DNA from 2 places in the Streptomyces fagopyri genome. Region 2 is predicted to be linked to the other one. Evidence: riboswitches for the same ligand, from Rfam matches in the RefSeq annotation. Region 2 holds a riboswitch; the other holds the start of a gene.
The links. A riboswitch is a leader RNA that binds a small molecule or an ion and turns the genes downstream of it on or off. The one in region 2 is predicted to bind glycine.
Positions count from the first base shown of each region.

Region 1: it holds a riboswitch for glycine, as region 2 does, so the genes downstream of both, gcvT (glycine cleavage system aminomethyltransferase GcvT) here and gcvP (aminomethyl-transferring glycine dehydrogenase) in region 2, are expected to answer to the same signal.

Region 1 is NZ_CP045643.1:3,154,075-3,158,486, reverse strand. It holds gene glyA (serine hydroxymethyltransferase) at 1-659, opposite strand, end outside; gene gcvH (glycine cleavage system protein GcvH) at 671-1,048, opposite strand; gene gcvT (glycine cleavage system aminomethyltransferase GcvT) at 1,214-2,332, opposite strand; glycine riboswitch at 2,367-2,478, opposite strand; glycine riboswitch at 2,479-2,600, opposite strand; gene GFH48_RS13395 (AAA family ATPase) at 2,769-3,443, shown strand; gene GFH48_RS13390 (enhanced serine sensitivity protein SseB) at 3,720-4,412, shown strand, end outside.
Region 2 is NZ_CP045643.1:7,688,188-7,692,599, forward strand. It holds gene GFH48_RS33255 (DNA polymerase IV) at 1-1,362, shown strand, start outside; gene GFH48_RS33260 (PRC-barrel domain-containing protein) at 1,556-1,927, opposite strand; glycine riboswitch at 2,042-2,137, shown strand; gene gcvP (aminomethyl-transferring glycine dehydrogenase) at 2,318-4,412, shown strand, end outside.

The DNA of each region.
Region 1 (4,412 bases), 4.5 Mb from region 2:
TGCGGCACCGGGTTCGGGTGCAGCCCCGCGGCGACCAGGCCGGCGAAGTGCGCCATGTCGACCATCAGGTACGCGCCGACCTCGTCCGCGATCCGGCGGAAGGCGGCGAAGTCGAGCTGCCGGGGGTAGGCGGACCAGCCGGCGACGATCAGCTTCGGCCTGGACTCCTTGGCGAGGCGCTCGACCTCGGCCATGTCGACCTGACCCGACTCCTCGTCCACGTGGTACGCGACCACGTTGTAGAGCTTGCCGGAAAAGTTGATCTTCATGCCGTGGGTCAGGTGCCCGCCGTGCGCGAGGTTCAGGCCCATGATCGTGTCGCCCGGCTTGAGCAGCGCGAACATCGCGGCCGCGTTGGCCTGGGCGCCCGAGTGCGGCTGCACGTTCGCGTGCTCGGCGCCGAACAGCGCCTTGACGCGGTCGATGGCGATCTGCTCGACGACGTCGACGTGCTCGCAGCCGCCGTAGTAGCGGCGGCCCGGGTAGCCCTCGGCGTACTTGTTGGTCAGGACCGAGCCCTGGGCCTCCATGACCGCGACCGGAGCGAAGTTCTCCGAGGCGATCATCTCCAGGGTGGACTGCTGGCGGTGCAGCTCGGCGTCGACGGCGGCCGCGACGTCCGGGTCCAGCTCGTGAAGGGGCGTGTTCAGAAGCGACATGCGGTGACTCCTCAGCCGGCGGTGAAGGCGGTGTACTCGTCGGCGGACATCAGGTCGTCCGGCTCGCCCGTGACGCGTACCTTGAACAGCCAGCCGCCCTCGAAGGGGGCGGAGTTCACCAGCGACGGGTCGTCCACCACGTCCTGGTTGGCCTCCACGATCTCGCCGGTGACCGGCGCGTACAGGTCACTGACCGACTTGGTCGACTCCAGCTCGCCGCAGGACTCGCCCGCGGTCACCGTGTCACCGACCTCCGGAAGCTGGGCGTAGACGACATCGCCGAGCGCGTTGGCCGCGAACTCGGTGATGCCGACCGTCGAGACGCCGTCCTCGGCGACCGACAGCCACTCGTGCTCCTTGCTGTAGCGCAGCTGCTGGGGGTTGCTCATGGCCTGAATTCTCCTGTACGCGGGGGAGTGCTGATGCACGGGTACGGACGGGGTGTCGGGTGTCCTGGGACAAGGGAAGGACGAGGGAAGGGCAGGGACGGACAACGGAAAGGGGACAGGGCGCGACGGGGTACGTCACGTCGACGCGCCCGAGCCCCGGTGGACCTACTTCTGGCGCTTGTAGAACGGCAGCGCCACGACCTCGTACGGTTCGTGACTGCCCCGGATGTCCACGCCGACCCCGGGGGTGCCCGGTGCGGCGTGCGCGGCGTCGACGTAGGCCATCGCGATCGGCCGGCCCAGCGTCGGGGAGGGAGCGCCGGAGGTGACCTCGCCGACGACCGTGCCGCCCGTGACCACGGCGAACCCGGCGCGCGGCACCCGGCGGCCCTCGGCGACGAGCCCGACGAGCACCCGCGGGGGGTTCGCGGCGGCGCGTTCGGCGGCGGCCTCCAGGGCCTCGCGGCCCACGAAGTCGCCCTCCTTCTCGAACTTCACGACGCGCCCGAGCCCCGCGTCGAAGGGGGTGAGCGAGGTGGTCAGCTCGTGCCCGTACAGCGGCATGCCCGCCTCCAGGCGCAGTGTGTCGCGGCAGGACAGACCGCACGGGACCAGCCCGGCCGGCGCGCCCGCCTCGGTCAGCGCCTGCCACAGCTTCTCGGCGTCGGACGGGGCCACGAAGAGCTCGAAACCGTCCTCGCCCGTGTAGCCGGTGCGCGCGATCAGCGCCGGGACGCCCGCGACCGTGCCGGGCAGACCGGCGTAGTACTTCAGGCCGTCGAGGTCGGCGTCGGTGAGCGACTTGAGGATGCCGGGGGACTCGGGGCCCTGCACGGCGAGCAGCGCGTACGCGTCCCGGTCGTCGCGGACCTCGGCGTCGAAACCGCCGGCGCGCTCGGTCAGCGCGCCGAGGACGACCTCGGCGTTGGAGGCGTTGGCGACGACCATGTACTCGGTCTCGGCCAGCCGGTACACGATCAGGTCGTCGAGGATGCCGCCGTCCGCACGGCAGATCATGGTGTAGCGGGCACGGCCCACGCCGACGGAGGCGATGTTGCCGACCAGCGCGTGGTTCAGGAGCGCGGCCGCCTGCGGGCCGGTGACCGTGATCTCGCCCATGTGCGAGAGGTCGAAGAGACCGGCCCGGGTGCGGACGGCGACGTGCTCGTCGCGCTCGGAGCCGTACCGCAGGGGCATGTCCCAGCCCGCGAAGTCGGTCATCGTCGCGCCCAGCGAGCGATGCAGGGCATCGAGCGCGGTACGACGGGGTGCGTTACTGCTCATCGGTGGGGCTCCCAAGGCATGACGGCGAGGTCGTTCCTCCCCATCTGTCATCGGAACCTGAGAGGTTCATCACGACCCCGCGAACGGAGGTCATGACTTGCACCTTGGGTGGAGCCACCGGTGAGCGGCCCGCTTTTCAGATGTGCCTCGCCCGCGCGGTAACGGGGCCTGAGAGATTCAAGGGAGGGACTTGCTCCTTCGGCGTCCCAGCAGAACGTACGTCACACGGATGCGTGCACGTCACTGGGAACTCTCCCGCGCGGATTCAAGCGGCCGGTATGCAGTTGGCGGGCACATCATTGCACGCGCCGTCCGATGACGGCAGTCCGCATCTGTAACCGGGCTGTGGCAGTCCGAACACGGAAACAGGAAGCGCCGCGCATTACCTTCTCTTTACACTCGACGGGGATGGGACTCCAGACCCAAGGGGAGGACGATCACGGTGAACAGGACCAGGGCGTACGCGACGACCTCGGCCCTCGCGCTGCCGCAGCAGCCGAGTACCCCGGTCCGGGAGGGGTGCGGCACGCTTCCGGCGGCCGTCGTGCGCGACCTCAGGGAGCGCGCGGGACACAGCCCGCACGGTCTGTACTTCGGCACGGCGGACCTCGTGGTGGTCACCGGACTGCCGGGCAGCGGCAAGTCGACCCTGATGCGCCGCGCGGTCGCCGGCCGGCGCGTGGACTCCCAGGACACCCGCGACCGCTGGGACGGCCGGCTGGCGCGCCGGCTCCCGTACGCGGTCTACCGCCCCCTCGTCCGCCTCGCGCACTACGCGGGCCTGCGCCGCACGCTGCGCTCCGGCGCCGGCGTCGTCGTCCACGACTGCGGTACCCAGGCGTGGGTGCGCCGCTGGCTCGCCCGGGAGGCCCGCCGCCGCGGCGGCACACTCCACCTCCTGCTCCTCGACGTCACCGCGGGCACGGCGCTGGAGGGTCAGCGTGAGCGCGGCAGGGGCGTCTCGCGGTACGCGTTCGCGCGGCACCGGGGCGCGCTGAGCCGGCTGCTGCGCTCCGTCGAGCGGGGCGAACTGCCGGAGGGCTGCGGCTCGGCGGTGCTCCTCGACCGCACCGCCGCGGACGTGCTGCGCCGGATCGACTTCGACGGCTGATCCGACGGCTGGGAGGGTGCGGGGCCGGTCACCGGGGCACGCGCCGCACGGGAACCCGTCGTGCCGGAGCCCGTCGCACGGGAGCGCGGAGCCGGTCGGACGAAGGCCGTACGCGAGCTCGTACCGGAGAACGGGACATCGTCGTACGAGAGGGTCGTAGGCGCCCACTAACCTTTCCAGCCGGAGCACCACAGCGGAGCACCCGAGCAGCAGACCAGAACAGCACACCAGGACACCGGAACACCGGATCAGCGGTTCACAGCAGGCGGTAGACAGATGGACTTCCCCGACTTCCCGGCACCAGCGCACCCGCACCCCCACCCGCACGGCGGCTGGCCGGGCAACGAACTGGAGGAGGTGCTCTCCGCGTCGCTCGGAGTGCCCTCGGCGGGCGGCCGCATCGTCGAGGTCCTCGGCCGCAGCTTCGTCTGGGTGCCGCTGCCCAACGGCGGCGGACCGCACGCGGGCCCCCTCGACCTGCCCACCCTGGAGATCGACGGCCAGGCGTACGTACCGGTCTTCAGCTCCGAGGAGCAGTTCCGCCAGGTCGTCGGGAGCCATCTGTCGTTCACCATCGCGCCCGCCGTCGAGTTCGCGCGCGGGCTGCCCCCGCAGGTCGGCGTCGCGATCAACCCGGGCGGTGTGGTGGGCGTACCGCTGCCGCCCCTCGCGGTCGCCGAGCTGTGCCGTGCCGGACGCACCCCGCTGGACGGTCCCGCGAGCGGCGGCCGGGTGAAACTCTTCGAACCCGACTGGCAGGACGAGCCGGTGGACTTCCTGGCCGCGGCCTCGGGCGAGTTCGCGGCGACCGGTGTGGTGCTGACCGCGCGCCGCTGCCTGGCCAGCATCGAGGGCGACGACCCCGTGATGTTCATCGGGGTCGAACTGGCGGGCTGGGAGGGCGACGCCACGGCGCCTCCGCTGGACGCGCTGGGCCGGGCCCTCGGCCGGGTGCCGGTGGACCGGCCG
Region 2 (4,412 bases):
GAGCAGGCGTCCAAGCCGAGCCTGCGCGGGAAGGCCGTCGTCGTGGGCGGCCTCGGGATGCGCGGCGTGGTCGCCACCGCCTCCTACGAGGCCCGCGTCTTCGGGGTGCACTCGGCGATGCCGATGGCCCAGGCGCGCAGGCTCGCGCCGAACGCCGCGTATCTCGTGCCGCGTTTCGGGCTCTACCGGGAGATCAGTGACCAGGTGATGGGTCTGCTGCGGACCCTGTCCCCCCTGGTGGAGCCGCTGAGCCTGGACGAGGCGTTCGTCGATCTGGAGGCCGGGGGAACCGCCTGGGACGACGCCTCGGCGCGGCTGGCGGGGGCGAAGCTGCGCGCGGACATCAGGGCTGTCACGGGCCTGACGGGATCCGTGGGGCTCGCGGCCTCCAAGATGCTCGCCAAGATCGCCTCCGAGCAGGCCAAGCCCGACGGCCTGGTGGTGATCGAGCCGGGCACGGAGCGGGCGCTGCTCGGGCCGATGCCGGTGCGGACCCTGCCGGGCGTGGGGCCCGCCACCGGGGACCATCTGCGACGGGGCGGGATCACCACCGTCGACGAGATCGCCGAGGCGGGCGAGGACGAGCTCGTACGGCTGCTCGGCAAGGCTCACGGGCACGCGCTGTACGCGATGGCGCTGGCGCGCGACGAGCGGCCCGTGGTGGCCGAGCGGGAGACGAAGTCCGTGTCGGTCGAGGACACCTACGACGTGGACATCCATGACCGGGTGCGGGTCGGGCTCGAGGTGCAGCGGCTGGCCGACCGGTGTGTGCAGCGGCTGCGCGGGGCCGGCCTGTCGGGACGGACCATCGTGCTCAAGGTGCGCAGGTACGACTTCTCGACGCTGACCCGGTCCGAGACGCTCCGGGGACCCACGGACGACCCCGCCGTCGTACGGGAGGCGGCGGGCCGGCTCCTGGAGGCGGTGGACACGACGGGAGGCGTACGTCTGCTGGGCGTCGGGGTGTCAGGGCTCGCCGACTACACGCAGGAGGACCTCTTCGCCCAGGCCCAGGCCCAGGCGCAGGCGCAGGCCAGGGCCGCCGAGGAGGAGACGGCGGCGCAGGAGCATCCCGACGAGGCCGCGGCGGAGGACCCTGCGGCCGAGCAGGTGACGGCGGCCGAGCGGCGCTGGCCCGCGGGGCACGACGTGCACCATGCCGAGTACGGGCACGGCTGGGTGCAGGGCAGCGGGCTGGGAAGGGTGACCGTGCGATTCGAGACGCCGGACTCGCGACCGGGGCGGGTGCGGACGTTCCGCACCGACGACGCGGCCCTGGAACCGGCGGATCCGCTGCCGTTGGTGCGACGAAGACCCGAGGACTCGTCCGGTGTGTGCGCCGGTACGCCCGGGAGGGCTTGAGCCCGTTCGGCTCGGCCGCCGGGACGGGCCGACTGCCAGGACGGGCTGGGGCGCCGGTGGGGCGACCGCCGGGACGGGCTGGGGCGACCGCCGGGAATCGGGCCGGGCGTCGCCCGCCGTCACTGGCCGGCCGACCGGCGAGTCGCGCGGCCCGCCGTACTTCGGACGCGGCTCAGCGGTCCGAAGGGGTGTCTCAGGTCTCGTCCGTTCCCGCCAGACGGCCGAAGTCGTGGTCCGGCGGGAGGGCCGGAGGCGTCACGTCGAGACCGTAGTGGTGGTAGAGCTGGAGTTCCTGCTCGGGAGAGAGGTGGCGGCCCACGCCGAAGTCGGGGGCGTCCTTGATCAGGGCGCGTTCGAAGGGGACCCGCAGACTGCCCTCGACGAGTTCGCTGGGCTCCAGGGGCACGAAGGCGTCCCTGCTGAACAGGCCCGTACGTATGGCGGCCCACTCCGGTATGCCGGTCGCGTCGTCCAGATAGACCTCGTCGACCGTGCCGATCTTGGCGCCGTTGCGGTCGAGCGCCTTGCGGCCGATCAGGTTGCGCGGATCGATGTCGGTCTGCACGGGCCCTCCAGTCGATTGCAACTCATCCGTAGGCACTACGAAAGAGCACATTCGTGACGGTGGCCACTCGAAAGCTCGTGCGTTGTTCTCGCTGGTACGCTGGCAAGCGGCTGCTGACCCCGTGCGGGAGAGTCCTCCAGACACCATCGGAGGCGCCGAAGGAGCAAATCCTCCCCGGAATCTCTCAGGCTCACGTACCGCACGGACGAGGTCACTCTGGAAAGCAGGGCGGGGGCCGATGGCTTCCGCTCTCACCGACGGTGAAAGCCGGGTCGCAGCGGGTCGGCGGTCCGGTGAAGCTCTCAGGTCGAGATGACAGAGGGGGAGGCCGTCGGGGCACCTACGCCGTGGTGCCCCTCGAAGGTCGTGTGTGACCAGGAGGCCTCCGCAATGACCGCCCACCGCATTCCGCTCTCCGAGCTCGAACAGGGCATCCCCTTCGAGCAGCGCCACATCGGGCCCGCCCCGGAAGCGCGGGCCAAGATGCTCGCGCAGGTCGGGTACGGCTCGCTGGACGAGCTGACGGCCGCCGCCGTGCCGGACGTGATCAAGAACGCCGAGGCGCTGGATCTCCCGGGCGCGCGCACCGAGGCCGAGGTCCTGGCCGAGCTGCGCTCCCTCGCGGACCGCAACCAGGTCCTCGACTCGATGATCGGCCTCGGTTACTACGGCACCTTCACGCCGCCGGTGATCCTGCGCAACGTCATGGAGAACCCGGCCTGGTACACCGCGTACACGCCGTACCAGCCGGAGATCTCGCAGGGCCGCCTGGAGGCGCTGCTCAACTTCCAGACCGTGGTCGCCGAGCTGACGGGCCTGCCCACCTCCGGCGCCTCGCTGCTGGACGAGGGCACCGCGGCCGCCGAGGCGATGGCGCTGTCCCGGCGCATGGGCAAGAACAAGAAGGGCCTCTTCCTGATCGACGCGGACGCCCTGCCGCAGACCGTCGCCGTCATCGAGACCCGCGCCGAGCCCACCGGCGTCGAGGTGGTCGTCGCCGACCTGAGCGAGGGCATCCCGGCCGCGATCGCCGAGCGCGAGATCAACGGTGTGCTCATCCAGTACCCGGGCGCCTCCGGTGCCGTACGCGACCTCAAGCCCGTCATCGAGCAGGCGCACGAGCTCGGCGCGGTCGTCACCGTGGCCGCCGACCTGCTCGCGCTGACCCTGCTCACCTCGCCCGGCGAGCTCGGCGCCGACATCGCGGTCGGCACGACGCAGCGGTTCGGCGTCCCGATGGGCTTCGGCGGTCCGCACGCCGGATACATGGCGGTGCGCGAGAAGTTCGCGCGCAGCCTGCCCGGCCGACTGGTCGGCGTCTCCGTCGACGCGGACGGACACAAGGCGTACCGGCTCGCCCTGCAGACGCGTGAGCAGCACATCCGCCGTGAGAAGGCGACCAGCAACATCTGCACCGCTCAGGTGCTGCTCGCCGTGATGGCGGGCATGTACGCGGTCTACCACGGGCCGGACGGACTGAGGACGATCGCCCGTCGCACCCACCGCTACGCCACCCTCCTCGCCGAGGGGCTGAAGGCCGGCGGCGTCGAGGTCGTGCACGGCGCGTACTTCGACACCCTGACCGTCCGGGTGCCGGGCCGGGCCGCCGAGATCGTGACCGGCGCGCGCGACCAGGGCGTCAACCTCCACCTGGTCGACGCCGACCACGTGTCGATCGCCTGTGACGAGACCACCGCGCGCAGGCAACTGGCCGCCGTGTGGACCGCGTTCGGAGTCGAGGGCGACATCGAGGCGCTGGACGCGCTCACCGAGGACACGCTTCCCGCGGCGCGGCTGCGCACCGACGACTACCTCACGCACCCGGTGTTCCACCAGTACCGTTCCGAGACGGCGATGCTGCGCTACCTGCGCAGGCTCTCCGACCGCGACTACGCGCTGGACCGCGGCATGATCCCGCTGGGCTCCTGCACCATGAAGCTCAACGCGACCACCGAGATGGAGCCGGTCACCTGGCCCGAGTTCGGCCAGCTGCACCCGTTCGTACCCGCCGAGCAGGCGGGCGGCTATCTCACGCTCATCGAGGAGCTGGAGACGCGGCTCGCCGAGGTCACCGGGTACGACAAGGTGTCGTTGCAGCCCAACGCCGGTTCGCAGGGCGAGCTGGCCGGTCTGCTCGCCGTCCGCGGCTACCACCGGGCCAACGGCGACGAGCAGCGCACGGTCTGCCTGATCCCGTCCTCGGCGCACGGCACGAACGCCGCGAGCGCCGTGATGGCCGGCATGAAGGTCGTCGTCGTGAAGACCGCCGAGGACGGCGAGGTCGACATCACGGACCTGCGTGCCAAGATCGAGCAGCACCGTGACGAGCTGTCCGTGCTGATGATCACGTACCCCTCGACGCACGGTGTGTTCGAGGAGCACGTCGCCGACATCTGCGCCCAGGTGCACGAGGCGGGCGGGCAGGTGTACGTCGACGGCGCCAACCTCAACGCGCTGGTGGGCCTCGCCAAGCCGGGCCACTTCG